DNA from 2 places in the Cobetia sp. SIMBA_158 genome. Region 2 is predicted to be linked to the other one. Evidence: riboswitches for the same ligand, from Rfam matches in the RefSeq annotation. Region 2 holds a riboswitch; the other holds the start of a gene.
What was found. Region 2 has a riboswitch for thiamine pyrophosphate ahead of R2R70_RS03625 (ABC transporter ATP-binding protein). Riboswitches for the same ligand answer to the same signal wherever they lie in the genome.
Positions count from the first base shown of each region.

Region 1: it holds a riboswitch for thiamine pyrophosphate, as region 2 does, so the genes downstream of both, thiC (phosphomethylpyrimidine synthase ThiC) here and R2R70_RS03625 (ABC transporter ATP-binding protein) in region 2, are expected to answer to the same signal.

Region 1 covers NZ_JAWJYL010000004.1:183,792-191,126, reverse strand. Annotated here, with positions in the region: gene R2R70_RS08585 (GNAT family N-acetyltransferase) at 1-1,285, shown strand, start outside; gene R2R70_RS08580 (nuclease-related domain-containing protein) at 1,415-2,710, shown strand; gene R2R70_RS08575 (phasin family protein) at 3,190-3,558, shown strand; gene R2R70_RS08570 (peptidylprolyl isomerase) at 3,759-4,037, shown strand; gene thiC (phosphomethylpyrimidine synthase ThiC) at 4,167-6,176, opposite strand; TPP riboswitch at 6,303-6,443, opposite strand; gene tenA (thiaminase II) at 6,603-7,262, opposite strand.
Region 2 covers NZ_JAWJYL010000001.1:795,087-802,421, reverse strand. Annotated here, with positions in the region: gene R2R70_RS03645 (DEAD/DEAH box helicase) at 1-591, shown strand, start outside; gene R2R70_RS03640 (GGDEF domain-containing protein) at 773-1,897, opposite strand; gene R2R70_RS03635 (potassium/proton antiporter) at 2,077-3,786, opposite strand; gene R2R70_RS03630 (hypothetical protein) at 3,924-4,889, opposite strand; TPP riboswitch at 5,054-5,167, shown strand; gene R2R70_RS03625 (ABC transporter ATP-binding protein) at 5,226-5,978, shown strand; gene R2R70_RS03620 (ABC transporter permease) at 5,975-6,742, shown strand; gene R2R70_RS03615 (ABC transporter substrate-binding protein) at 6,889-7,335, shown strand, end outside.

The DNA.
Region 1 (7,335 bases), on a different contig from region 2:
GGCGGCACACGAGACAGGGTCGGCAACAGGCCAGCAGCAGGCTGCGAGCGCCGCAGATGCCGCACAGAAGCAGGGCTGGCGCCTGGAGGTGCTGGATTCCCTCGACGTCCTCACCGCCAGTGAATGGAATGCGCTGGCAGGCGATGACTATCCCTTTCTGCAGCATGCCTATCTGAGCGCGCTGGAAAGCTGCGGTGCGGCCAGCGCCGCCAGTGGTTGGCATCCTGCCCATCTGGTGGTGCGAGACGCCGACGGTCGCTTGCTGGCGGGGCTGCTGCGCTATCTCAAGCTGCACTCGCGTGGCGAATATGTGTTCGACCAGCAGTGGGCGGAGGCCCTGGAGCAGGCCGGTGGGCGCTATTATCCCAAGCAGTTGACTGCCGTGCCGTTCACTCCCAGCGATGGCCCACGACTTGTCACCTCGCCACAGTTGACGTCGCCCGCAGCCCGGCGTGCCTTGCTTGAGTGGTTATGGCCGCATCTCAAGGCTGGCATCGCACCCGCGGCTGAGCCGGGTAGCGCGCTGCGTCGTTATGAGCACAGCGGGTTTCATCTGCTGTTTGTCTCGGCAGAGGAGCGGCAAGACTGGCAGGCGGCGATTCCGGAGCTGATTTCGCGTCCCGGGATGCAATATCACTGGCAGTCACGCGGCGAGCCGGACTTTGCCACCTGGCTTGAGAGTCTGCGCTCCAAACGGCGCAAGGAGATCCGTCGCGAGCGGCGCAAGGTCGCCGAGCAAGGCTTCACGCTGGCCAAGCTCGAGGGGGCGCAGATCGGCCCTGACGACATCGAGGCCTTCTACCGCTGCTACTGCATGACCTATCTCGAGCGCGGCCAGCGCCCTTATCTGCCGCTCGATTTCTTCCAGCAGCTCAGGCGCAGCATGCCCGAGCGGTTGCTGCTGGTGCAGGCGCGTGATGAGCAGGGCGCGCCGGTGGCGGCAGCCTTGTGTCTGATCGGCAGTGATTGCCTGTATGGTCGTTGGTGGGGCAGCGAAGTGCATGCCGATTGCCTGCACTTCGAGGTCTGCTATTACCAGGGGCTTGAATTCTGCCTGCAGCGAGGGCTCAAGCGCTTCGATCCCGGCACTCAGGGTGAGCACAAGATCAGCCGCGGTTTCGCGGCGTATGCCACCGGGTCGCTGCATTGGCTGATGCATCCCGGGCTTCAGGAGGCGGTGGCAGAGGCGGTCGAGGAGGAGGCGCGCTGGCTCAGCAAGGCGCGTCAGCAGGTGACGGCAATGCTGCCTTACCGGGAGGCCGCGCCCCAGCCAGCGCAGGAGTGATGACCCTCAGACTTCGTCACTGCAATCCGCTATCCGCTGGCGGATTCTCCCGCGGAGTCAGAGGCAAGAAAGATTGCGAATAGAGCACTACACTGAGTTATATATGAATGCTCTAATCCAGAGGCGCCCATGCTGATCAAGGACTGCGATTCACGGGAATATGACCTGCTGGTGCTCGAGGTGCTGGCGCAGGATGCTGCGCTTGCCGCGCCCGAGCGCCACAAGGTGCTGGAGGCCCTGCGTGCGATACGTGCCCGTCAGGCGCGTCGCCGTGCGCTGGCAAGCCAGCTGGATGCCTTGTTGGGGACGCGGGATGATTGGGTGGTGCTGCATGATGTGCGGCTGGCGCAGGCAGAGGGCGTGATCGAGATCGATCACCTGCTGATCAACAGCCTCATGCAGGTCTGGGTGCTGGATGCCTCCTGTTTTGATCTGACGCTCTCGATCACTCCCTTCGGTGAGCTGTTGGCCCATAGCGGACGAGTCTCTGAGGGTGGCGAGACACCCTCAGGCGAAGATGGCGTCATGGCACATGCCGTGACGCCGTGTCCCTTGCAGACGATCCCTGAGCGTAGCCGCACCATCGTGCAATGGCTGGAGGCCTCCTCGTTGTTGCCTGTGCGCCTGGGGATGACCCTGCAGCCACAATTGCGCTATCGCATCGTGGTGGCCGATGCGGCTCAGGTCAGTCGGCCGCCGGAAGATATCGTGGACAGTCGTGCGCTGCTGTCCTTCGCGCACCTCAAGCGTCAGTGCCTGCAGGTGAGCGGCAAGACCGCATACGTGACACGGCTGCGCAGTTTTACCCACCGCCTCGATCAGCGCCGCCTGCGCCAGCTGGGGCGCGCCATCGCGACCCAGCATGTGGCCCCCAATACGGATTGGGTGGCGGAGCTGGGCCTGGCCGCTGGCACGCGCGCGACGGATGGCGACGCTGCCACTCAGGTATCCCCGCTGGCCTATCTATGGCAACCGCCGCTATCGCCTGAAGAACTGGCGCGGGCCTCAGGCGATAGCGCTGCCATGGCGGCAGAGTCCGATGACATGGAAGGGGCGTCGGATGACACGACGCTGGCGGTCCAGCGTGGCGTGACATCTACGGCTGCCCTGAAACGGCAGTGCGGTTTTGGGGGACGAGGGCTGCAGGCCGCGCATTGGCAGCCCGAGCACCAGGCCCCGGATCAGGGCAGCCAGGAAGACCCCGCGAGCCCGCAGGCGGCAGGCGAGCAGCCGGGTGCTGCGGCCGACAATCATCAGGGCGCGTCTTCCGCCCAGTCGCAGGATGAGGAAGGCTTGCCGCGCTGTCAGGGCTGTCGGCGATGGCTTTCCACCCAGAGTGTCGACTTCTGTCGCCAGGCAGATCAGGCACGCACGCTGGGCGGGCGCCTGCTCTGCAAACGCTGTCGCGACGCCTCATGCCAGTGAGGCAGCAGCACGGCGCTCTCCTCAAGTTCAGCCTTTCAGCTTCAGGCTTCTGTCTCAGCCCTCTGTCCTAGCCCTCTATCCTCTCAGCCCTATGTCCCAGCACTTTGGCCCAGCACTTTGGCCAGTCTGGCGTTCCAGGGCGTGGTGCAGGGCGTGACGGGGCCCCAAGGCGTCAATTTTCTTTTCGACTTCTGATTGTTTTTCTCCAGTGCAATCAAGCAACTGCATCAACCATGGCGTACAGACCAGTCGTTGCGATGTTTTTGATGTTGCAGTGCAACAAAGACTGTCTTATGCTGCGTTGCAGCGAGGATGGAACCTGGTCGATAGCACTATCTGACCGCGACGGCTTGATAGTGACGGCTTGATAATGATGGCTCGGTCACTACGGTGCACCAGCCCGGTTCAGTCCTGATAACCGAACGGAGCAACGCTCCGGTTCATTTCAGCGTGATGCCAATACCCTGGAGGGTGCCTACATGTTCAATGCCAACTTCGAGAAGTCCGCTCAGCAGTTCGACGATATGTTCCTGTCTCCGCTGCGTGCGTTCAGCGCCCTGAGCATCGATTACAGCGAGAAGCTGATCGGCGCACAGATGGAACTGACCAAGTCCTATGCTGATGCTTCCCTGACCCAGGCGCGTTCCATGCTCGAGATCAAGGACAGCGAAGGTCTGAAGAACTTCGTCAAGGAGCAGCAGGAAACCGTCAAGACTCTGGGCGAGAAGCTGCAGAACGACACCCAGAAAGTGGTCGAGCTGAACCAGGAATACGCCAAGAAAGGTCAGGAACTGGCAGAAAGCAACGCCAAGTCCGCCTCCGAGGCCATGCAGAAAGTCGCCAAGTAAGCGACTGCTGCCGACGCTCTCAGGCGAGCGTCCCCAACGCCCACTCGGTCTTCCGGGTGGGCGTTCGCGTGTCTGGAGCATCGCTGAGCAGGTGGGGAGGCGCGCGACGCTAGCGGCGAGCGCTGCCTTGGGCCACAATGACCTGCCACGCCGCTGGTGATTGCCGGCAGCATTTATTCGATCAGTGACAGGTGATAGACATGGCACAGGCCACAGCGCGTCATATTCTCGTTTCCAGCGAAGAACAGTGTGCAGCTCTCAAGACCGAAATCGAGAACGGCCGCGATTTCGCTGATGCCGCTCGCGAGCACTCCTCCTGCCCGTCCGGCCGCAGTGGCGGCGACCTGGGCGCCTTCGGCCCGGGCATGATGGTCAAGGAATTCGACGAAGTCGTGTTCAGCGCCCCGATCAACACGGTGCAGGGCCCGGTGAAGACCCAGTTCGGTTATCACCTGCTGGAAGTCACCAGCCGCACGTGAGCCTTCTGTCACGCTCATGAGATGTCATGAGCCCCTGGCAGGATGTGACGAAAACGCCCCGACCATCACTGGTCGGGGCGTTTTTTGTGTCGCTCGGAAAGTCAGCCTTCCTGTACGTCAGGCGCTTGGCTAGACCTCCTGATAGAGCTGGCTGCCTTCACGCTTGAACTTGTCGGCCTGCTCCTGCATGCCGGTCATCACGCTGTCGGCATCGCCGGTCAGGCCATGCTCATTGGCGTAATCACGCACTTCCTGGGTGATCTTCATCGAGCAGAACTTCGGCCCGCACATGGAGCAGAAGTGGGCGACCTTGGCCGAGTCCTTGGGCAGCGTCTCGTCGTGGAAGCTGCGCGCGGTGTCCGGGTCCAGGCCCAGATTGAACTGGTCTTCCCAGCGGAACTCGAAGCGTGCCTTGGAGAGCGCATTGTCACGGCGTTGCGCGCCCGGGTGGCCCTTGGCCAGATCGGCGGCATGCGCGGCGATCTTGTAGGTGATGATACCGGTCTTGACGTCGTCCTTGTTGGGCAGGCCCAGGTGCTCCTTGGGGGTCACGTAGCAGAGCATGGCGCAGCCGAACCAGCCGATCATCGCGGCCCCGATGCCGGAGGTGATGTGGTCGTAGCCCGGGGCGATGTCGGTGGTCAGCGGGCCGAGGGTGTAGAAGGGCGCCTCGTCACACTCGCTGAGCTGCTTGTCCATGTTCTCCTTGATCAGGTGCATCGGCACGTGACCCGGGCCCTCGATCATGACCTGGACATCGTGCTGCCAGGCGATCTTCGTCAACTCGCCGAGCGTCTCGAGCTCACCGAACTGGGCGGCGTCATTGGCATCGGCCACCGAGCCCGGGCGCAGGCCATCGCCCAGTGACAGACTGATGTCGTAGGCCTTGCAGATCTCGCAGATGTCCTCGAAGTGGCGATAGAGGAAGCTTTCCTCGTGATGCGCCAGACACCACTTGGCCATGATCGAGCCGCCGCGCGAGACGATGCCGGTCACGCGGCTGGCGGTCAGCGGCACATAGCGCAGCAGGACGCCGGCGTGGATGGTGAAGTAGTCGACGCCTTGCTCGGCCTGCTCGATCAGCGTGTCGCGGAAGATCTCCCAGTCGAGGTTCTCGGCCACGCCATCGACCTTCTCCAGCGCCTGATAGATCGGCACCGTGCCGATGGGCACGGGAGAATTGCGCAGAATCCATTCACGGGTCTCGTGGATGTTGGCGCCGGTCGAGAGATCCATCACGGTGTCGGAACCCCAGCGGATCGCCCAGGTCATCTTGTCGACCTCTTCCTCGATGGAGGAGGTGACCGCCGAGTTGCCCAGGTTGCCGTTGACCTTCACCAGGAAGTTGCGGCCGATGATCATCGGCTCGCTTTCCGGGTGATTGATATTGGCGGGAATGATGGCGCGGCCGCGGGCGACTTCCTCACGCACGAATTCGGCGGTGATCTCGTCGGGCAGGTTGGCGCCGAAGCTGTGGCCCGGGTGCTGGTGGCCCAGAATGCTCTCGACGGATTCGCTGCCCTGATATTCCTCACGCAGCGCGATACGACGCTGGTTCTCGCGAATCGCGATGTATTCCATCTCGGGGGTGATGATGCCCTGACGCGCGTAGTGCAGCTGGGTGACATTCTTGCCCGGCAGGGCGCGACGCGGGCGGTGGTCCAGCTCGAAGCGCAGTGACGACAGGCGCAGGTCGGCCTGGCGCACGCGGCCATATTCACTGCTCAGCTGATTGAGCTGTTCGGTATCACCGCGTTCCTCGATCCACTTCTCGCGCAGCGGCGCCAGACCCCGGCGGATGTCGATCTCGACCGCCGGATCGGTGTAGGGGCCGGAGGTATCGTAGACGACGATCGGCGGGTTCTCTTCCAAGCCGCTGGAGGTCTGGGTCGGCGAGCAGCCGATCTCGCGCATGGGCACGCGGATGTCCGGACGGGAGCCTTCGATATAGATCTTGCGCGAGCCGCTGAGCGGCGCGATGGCGGCGGCGTCGACTTGTGCTTCGCTGGCGAGGTGGCGGCTGCCATCCTTGCGACCGGCACGCGCGCGTGCCTTGGGGGCAGCATCAGGCTGCGAGGCGAGCGGTGACTCGGCGGCGTTGGTGGCTTGCGGGTCTTGTGTCGTCGGGGCAGTGCTCATGCAGGTCTCCTCAAAGGGCGACGTCACGGCTGACGTCATCATGGGAAGACCGTGCGCAGGGAGAGGATGGTCGTCGCCGACTCCTTGCCAGCAGGTGGCCCGGGAGCGAGGCGGCCGCGCGTAGCGGCTGGCCATCAGCTTGATTCCTACGCCGGTCCTAACCGGTTCAGGTTCCACGGGACCCCTTGCTGGCAAGCTCGCGCGTCAGGGCGGCGAAGCATGCATGCAGGATCTCAGCCGGTTCCACCGGCACCCCGTCAAGCGTGTGCAGATTTCAATGCGAGAGGGTGTTGCCCGAAGCGTCAGGCTTGCCACGGGGAGCATTCTCGCATCCAGGCTCTGTTGGCCTGTCAGTCGTGCCATCCATGGGGATGGCGTCATCCCGAGCGGCTCATGGCGAGTGCCGGGACGTCAGTCTGTCATGACTCAAGCGCGATCGAGGCCCATCTGCCAGAAGTCGATCTCGAGTCGCGTGGCGTCCCGGAAGACATCGACCAGTTCACCCAATCGACGCTCCGAGACCTCCGAGAGCCGCGCATCCAGCCATTCACGCTCGGCTTCGACGGCTTCCTTGAAGTCATCGCTTGAGTACATCGCGATCCAGTCCGCGTACGGGTTGTTCTCGATCTCGGTGGTGTCCTGATCGAGCAGCCACTCGGCGATCTCGCCGTAGCCGATCAGGCAGGGCGCGAGCGCCACGTGCAGGTCGAGCAGGTCGCCGCGTTGGCCGCAATCGAGCACGTAACGGGTATAGGCCAGGGTGGCGCGGGATTCCGGCAGCTCGCTCAGGTCATCCTCGCTGATGCCCCACTCGCTGCAGTAGCCGATATGCAGATCGAGCTCGGTATTGAGGATGGTGTCGAGACTGGCCGTGGCCTGACGCAGCTCCGCGAGGGTGCGGCTCTTGTAGGCGGCCAGCGCCCAGGCGCGTGCGAAGTGGATCAGGAACAGGTAGTCCTGCTGCAGGTAATGGCGGAAGGACTCCTCCGGCAGATGACCTTCGCCCAGCTGGCGAACGAAGTCGTGCTCGAGATAGTCACGCCATTCCTCGGCGCAGGCACTGGTCAGGTCGTTGAAACTAGGCATGACGCATCCCTCGGTGAGCGTGCTGACGACCCGTGATGGGGCGGCAGGTCTCTGGCGCAAGCGTGGCCAGTAC
Region 2 (7,335 bases):
GTCGCACCGGAGAACGTCACCGCGCCGGATATCAGCCAGTATCTGATCACGGTCGACAAGGAGTTCAAGTCTGCCCTTCTGAGCCATCTGATTCACGAGAAGCAGTGGCAGCAGGCGCTGATCTTCATCGAGACCAAGCGTGGCGCCGCCAAGCTGGTGAGTCAGCTGGAGAAGCGTGACATCGCCGCCGAGTCCTTCCACAGCGGTCGCAGCCAGGCAATGCGCGAGCAGCTGCTGGCCGACTTCAAGGCCGGCACCATCAAGTATCTCGTGGCCACTGGCGTTGCCGCGCGGGGCATCGACATCGATGACCTGCAACGCGTGGTCAACTACGACCTGCCGGACGCCGCCGAGGATTATGTCCACCGCATCGGGCGTACCGGTCGCGCCGGAGCCAGCGGTGAAGCCATCTCGCTGGTCTCGCGTGATGACTTCCGCAACTTGTGCGCCATCGAGCAGCATCTGGGCTATTTCGTGACACGCGAAGTCGTGGAAGGCTTTGCGCCCAAGCTCGCGGTACCGGCCTCGAACAGCGACTACGCCCCCAAGTCCGCAAGCAAGAGCCGTCGTCGCCAGCCCAACCGCCGCTGACACCTCTCAGGGCAAGCCTGATGCCCCCCTCGCGCAGACCTGATAACGCCCTGACACACGCACGCCCCCGGAGACAGGAATGTCATTCTCCGGGGGCGTGCTGGGTTGTATACCAAGCTTTGTTCGCAAATCTCTATGCGCAAACCTCTGTGCACAAAACTCTGCGCGCAGTGAATTGCGCTCAATTGATGGCGGCGATGCCCGGCCCACCCACGGGGCCCAGCTGGGTGTCACTGACGAAGCCATTGCCGCCGTCCTGCTTGGCGCGGAACAGATTGACGTCAGCCTTGGCGATCAGGCCTTCCAGGTCCTTGTCGCCGGACTGGCGCTGGGCGACACCGATCGACAGATTGACATCCAGACTGTTGAGGCCGTCATTGATGACAAACGGCAATGCCGAGGCGCCCTTGCACAGGCGCTCTGCCACCTGATCGACGCGCTCGCCATGCAGCCCCGGGCATAACAGCACGAACTCCTCGCCGCCATAGCGCCCGACCAGGTCCTCCCCGCGCAGGATGCTGCGCATGCGCCGCACCAGCTCCTTGAGCACCTGATCGCCGGCCTGGCGACCCCAGGTCTCGTTGATCAGCGCCAGATGGTCGACATCCACCATCATCACGCTCAGCGCCCCGTTGTTGATCAACATGCCACGCCCGCTGTCGACCAGCTCGGCGCGACTCAGGGCGCCGGTCAGCGCATCGAAGCGCCCTCCCGTCTCGAAACGCTGCTGCAGGCGCTCCACCGACCAGCCCATCTGCACCAGCACCAGCGTGAAGAAGATGGTCAAGACGCCCAGATTGATGATGCGAAATGCCAGCATCCAGCCGGCGGGCAGCGGATTGGTCGGCCCTTCCAGCATCAGGATGATGTAGGCCAGCAGCGGCATGCTCAGGCAGGCGGCGCACAGAAGAACGCGCCGCATGAACGACATGCGGATCGAGTAGATGCACAGCAAGGCGCCGAAGTAGAAGTAGTCGAACCCGGCCTCCGAGCCGAAATAGCGCAACGAGAAACTGATCTGCGCGCAGGTGCCCAGCGCCATCAGCGTGGCCGCCAGGGCTTCACGGCGAGCACGGTGCAGCTGCAGGCAGACCAGATCGACGATCAGCATCGCCAGATTCAGCGCCAGAATGCCCATCTCGCCCAGCCATAACAGCAGGATGGCGTAGAGCAGATGGCAGCTGACCGCCAGCACGTAGACCACGTTGAAGGTGGCATGAAAGGTCTTCTCATCCGCCGTGAGTCCGGGCGGGAATTGCTCGAATCGTCGCAGAAAGCCCGCGAGATGAGGATGTGGGCTGGCCATGTAGTCACCTCCTTGTCGCTGGCCACAATCGGTGGCCAGGCGCTGTCACGGACAAATTGGCCTGACATCAACAGAATACGATATTGATGAGTCCAAACACGACGCCCCCATTACACGCAGTGCAATGGGGGCGTCGTAGTGTGTGAAGCGTAGGCGCAGGTCCTGACACAGATTCAGGCTCAGTGCAGTCGCAGGCCGACCTTGGTGATGCGATTGCCTTCCACCTCGTTCACCACCCAGTGGATGCCATGCCAGTCGACATCGTCGCCGACCACCGGCACCCCGCCGACTCGCCGGGTAATGAATTCGGCGATGGTCAGGTGGTGCTCGCCCTGGGAGAGCGTCAAGCCGTAGACATCGGCGATATCCTGCATGTTGGCATCGCCTTCCAGCGTGAAGGTCCCGAAGAAGGCACGTTGCTCGTGCTGCAGACTCTCGCCATTGAACATGCGATTGAGGCTCGGCACATCACACGAGCGCCCCACCACGCACAGCACATCCTGCTGATGCAGACAGGTGCTGCCCTTGGGGTGGATCAACACCTTGTTGCGGAACAGCGCCCCGACCTTGGCCCCCGACGGGAAGCGCAGCATGCGCAGCGCCACGCCTTCCAGCGCCGTGTTGTCGACGCGATAGACCAGCATCTCGTAGTCATTGACCGGCATGATACCGAGCAGGTTGCGGCGACTGGGCTGTGCGCCCGGCGGCACCACCACCCGCAGCTTGCGGGCCATCGGCGCCAGCGACGAGCCCTGCACCAGCAGCGAGATGATGACCACGAAGAAGGCGACATTGAAGTAGAGACCGGCATTCTCGACCCCGGTGATCACCGGGAAGATCGCCAGCACGATCGGCACCGCCCCTCGCAACCCGACCCAGCTGATGAACCACAACTCACGCCAGCGGAAGCGGAAGAACGGCTTGAGACACAGGATGACCGCCAGCGGGCGCACCACCAGAATCAGCGCCACGCTGAGGATGGCGGCCGGCAGCGCGAACTGCAGCATGGTCGAGGGCGAGACCAGAAGGCCCAGCATCAGGAACAGCACGATCTGCGAGAGGTGCGCCAGGCCATCATGCACCGGCAGGATGTGCTCCAGATGCCGGCCGGGGTGATTGCCGATCATCAGACCGCACAGATAGATGGCGAGGAAACCGCTGCCGCCCATCTCGTTGGTGGTGGCAAACAGGCTCAGGCCCAGCGCCAGCGCCAGCAGCGAATAGAGGCCGGGCGCGAGGTCCAGATAGCGCATCAGACGGGCGATCAGCCAGCCACCGGCGATCCCCATGGCGGCGCCGACACCGAACTGCAGCAGGAAGCTCATGATGCCCGACGCGACGCCGGAGAGCTGACCGGTCAGGATCTCGGCCAGCGTGATGGTCAGGAAGATCGCCATCGGGTCGTTGGTGCCAGACTCGATTTCCAGCGTCGCACCGACACGCTCATTGAGGTGGACACCCTGGCCGCCCAGCAGCGAGAAGACCGCCGCGGCATCGGTGGAGCCGACGATGGCCCCGACCAGCAGGCCTTCGATCAGGGTGAGGTCAAACAGCCACATGGCCAGAAGGCCCACCAGGCCGCTGGTCATGAAGACCCCGACGGTGGCCAGCACCAGTGCCGGTTTCAGGCCGGCACGAAACGTGGACAGCCGCGTGCGCAGGCCGCCGTCGAGCAGGATGAGCGCCAGCGCCAGGTTGCCGATCATGTAAGCGGATGAGGCATCGTCGAACTGGATGCCCAGCACGCCATCTTCACCCGCCAGCATGCCAAGGCCGAGGAACAGCAGTAGCAGCGGCATGCCAAGACGCGCCGAGACGCGGCTGGCCAACACGCTCAAGGCGATCAGCGTGCCTGCCAGCAAGAAATAATAATTCAGGTTCTCTACCACGAGTGCTCCCCCGCCAAGCCCTACATCAGATCTCGAGTGACGTCCACGACGACTCACCCACAGTATTCCATGTCAGCGATGGGGCTGCAGAGAAATTTCACACCTTTCATGTACTTGCAGCGTGCAGCACGCGGATTTCACGCCAGGCTGCGCGGCGAGACCCAGGCTGGGGCTGCCGCAAGCTCAGCATAGGACCGCGGACCGAAGGCCTCCATCGCCCACAGCAGCGCACGACACAGCTCACGCTGGCCATCGAGATCGATCATGCGCCCATGGCGCGAATAGCCCTTCATGAAGGCCTGACGCTGCTCCGGCGTTTCCAGCAGCAACTCCACCAGCGCCCAGTCGAACTCGATCGGTGCCCACACCAGCGCTTCCCAATCGCTCCATACCCAGCCAGTGGCGGCGCACAGATATTGATCGGCGCGCATGTCCGGCAGACACCACACCGCGCGAGTCGGTGCCGGGAAGGTGCGCTTGAGCAGCGCGCCAAGCTCCGCGCGACGCGGGTGATGGGCGAGAAAGCGCGTGACGCGGGTATTCCAGTGCAATAGCGGCATCGGCTGCGCCAGCGGCTGACCGAAGCCCGACACCGTATCCTGATGCAGGCGACCGAGCTGGTCGCCCAGCAGCTCACAGAAGGTGATGCTGAGATCACTCGGCTGCCCGCTGGACCACGGCAGGTGCCAGATGGGCGCGCCATCGAGGCGCCCGAGAAAGGTCAGGGGCAGTGGCGGAATCGGCAGACGCGCGGGCAAGGCGCCCGCCAGTCGCGTCAGCCCCTCCGGCGTCGCCCAGCGATCGGCGCCGAAGACCCCGCGCATGGCGCGCCAGAAGGGGTCATGGTCTGGGCCGGTGCGCGCCAGCTTGATGAGGCCGGGCGTGCCGCCACGCTGGCGCCATAGCCAGTTGGCGCTATCCGGCCAGGCGAGTGCCAACGGCTCGAGCGGTTGACCCAGATAGGTCGAGAGCCGGCGGGTCAGTGACTCCTCGGGCCAGCCCCTGGGCACGGGGCGCGGCTCGCCCATGGCCTCAGCCGTGCTCGGCCGCCGTGGGGGAACGGGATAACTGGAACAGGTCGAGAGATCCGGTGTGTCGGGCATGATGATCTCCTTGGGCTACACGTCTTGTTACAGTAATCCTCAGCATACCCAAGGCGTGGCACATCGGCATAGTCCGTTTCGCACGCCACCTCTGCTCTGCCCACCTGACCCGCCCCCTGACCCGCGTCGGACAAGACACCGGCAAGACAGTGACGTTACACTGTCGGCCTGGATGGGGGTGCCCGAGGATGGGCTGAGAGCCGCAGCGATACGTCGCGCGACAACCCCTGGAACCTGATCCGGTTGATACCGGCGGAGGGAATCCCCGACGCGTGCCCTGCATGGCGCGTCACCTGCTTCCTCCTGCCGGCACGCCGCCTGACCACGGAATTGCCTGTGTCGCTGGGACTCACCCTCAACAACGCACGAATCGATTACGCCGGCCACACGCTGTTCCGCGATATTTCCGCGCGTCTGGAGGCCGGTAGCTGGACGGCACTGCTGGGGCGCTCCGGCTGCGGCAAGAGTTCGCTGCTGCGCCTGCTGGCCGGTCTGGAAATGTCAGACCTCCACCAGCTCGACCTCGTCACCGATGACGGTCAGCCGCTGACCGACCGCGTGGCCTGGATGGCGCAGCAGGACCTGCTGCTGCCGTGGCGGCGCGTCATCGACAACCTGTGGCTGGGCGATGACCTGCGCCGGCGGCCGCGCAATCGCGAACTCGCTCATGAACTGCTGGCCGCGGTCGGGCTTGAGGGCCGTGAGCAGGCCTGGCCGGACGCCCTCTCCGGCGGTCAGCGCCAGCGCGTCGCCCTCGCCCGCACGCTCTACCAGCAGGCGCCGGTCGTGATGATGGACGAGCCGTTCTCGGCGGTGGATGCCATCACCCGTCTGGAGCTGCATGATCTGGCCAGCCGCCTGCTCAAGGGCCGCACCGTCCTGATGGTGACCCATGATCCGCTTGAGGCATTGCGCCTCGCCGATCAGCTGCTGGTGCTGCGCCCCTCGAGCCTCCCGGGCCACGGCGCCGAGCTGGAACGCCTGCCAGGGCTTGGCGCCGCACGCCCGGTGCCGCTGGATGACCCGGCCCTGCCACCGGCGCAGGCGCAACTGATAGCCCGCCTGCGTGATAGCGAGGAGGCCGCATGAAACGTCTGCACGCCATGCGTCACCTCGTCATCAGCGCGCTGCTCCTGCTGGGGCTTTGGCAGCTGATCATTGCCGTTACCGCCGTACCGCCCTACATTCTGCCCACGCCGCAGGCCGTGCTCGAGGTGCTGATCCAGAAGGCGCCGTTGCTGGCCCATCACGCTGGCGTCACCATCAGCGAGATACTGGCCGGGCTGGTGCTGGGCATTCTGCTCGGCCTTGCCACCGCGCTGGCGTTGGCCTTCATTCCCCGCCTGCGCCGCACCCTGCTGCCGATGCTGCTGATCAGCCAGGTGATACCGCTGTTCGCGATCGCGCCGCTGCTGGTGCTGTGGCTCGGCTATGACATGCTGTCCAAGGTGGTGATGGCGACACTGATCATCTACTTCCCGGTCGCCTCTACCGGCTACGACGGCCTGCGTCAGACCCAGCAGGGCTGGCTGGATCTTGCCCATACCCTGGGTGCCAGCCCATGGCGCCGACTGATCCACATCCAGCTGCCCGCCGCGCTGCCGGCACTGGCCTCCGGCATACGCATGGCCGCGACCGCTGCCCCCATCGGCGCCGTCATCGGGGAATGGGCCGGTGCCAGTCAGGGGCTGGGCTATCTGATGCTCAACGCCAACGCGCGCATGGAGATCGATCTGATGTTCGCCGCCCTGCTGGTGCTGGTCGCCTTCTCCCTGCTGCTCTATTTCTCGCTGGATGCGCTGCTGCGCGTCCTGATGCCTTGGCATCGCGACCGGCTGACACATCTGAGCTGACACGCCTGGGCTTCGAGTAACTACCGCAAGACCGCAAGATCGCGTAACCGAAAGACGCAACGACGCTCGACACAAATTGCATGAGCCTGACGACTGCCGCCCACGAACGGCAGCACCACTACCCTGTGATCACAAGGAACTCCGCCATGTCTCTTTCGTCATCGGCGCCACGGCGCAAAGCGCAGCCGACACGTTCACCGCGTGCCTCGCTGCTGTCCACCGCCTTCGCCACCCTGCTGACCACGCTGTGCCTGAGCAGCCTGCCAGCCACCGCCATGTCGGCCCACGCCGCCGACGCAGAACCCGCCACCAGCACCCAGTCAGCCCCGGAAATCGTCGCTCAACAGGCCGAGGTCGGAGTGAACGGCGACTCGGCCGACTCGGCCGCCTCGGCGCCGGTGGCAAGCCAGGAAGCCGTGGAAGCGACCGCCGGCGCCGCTGAGCAGGCCAAGAACGGTGCTGAACCGGCCGCGGATGCCCCGCCAGCCGCCAGCGACGAACAGAACGCTGATGGTGACTCGAAGGGCGCCGCCAATGACGCTACCAAGGACGCCGCCACCGCCGAGCAGCCGCTGACGCAGTTCAAGGTCATG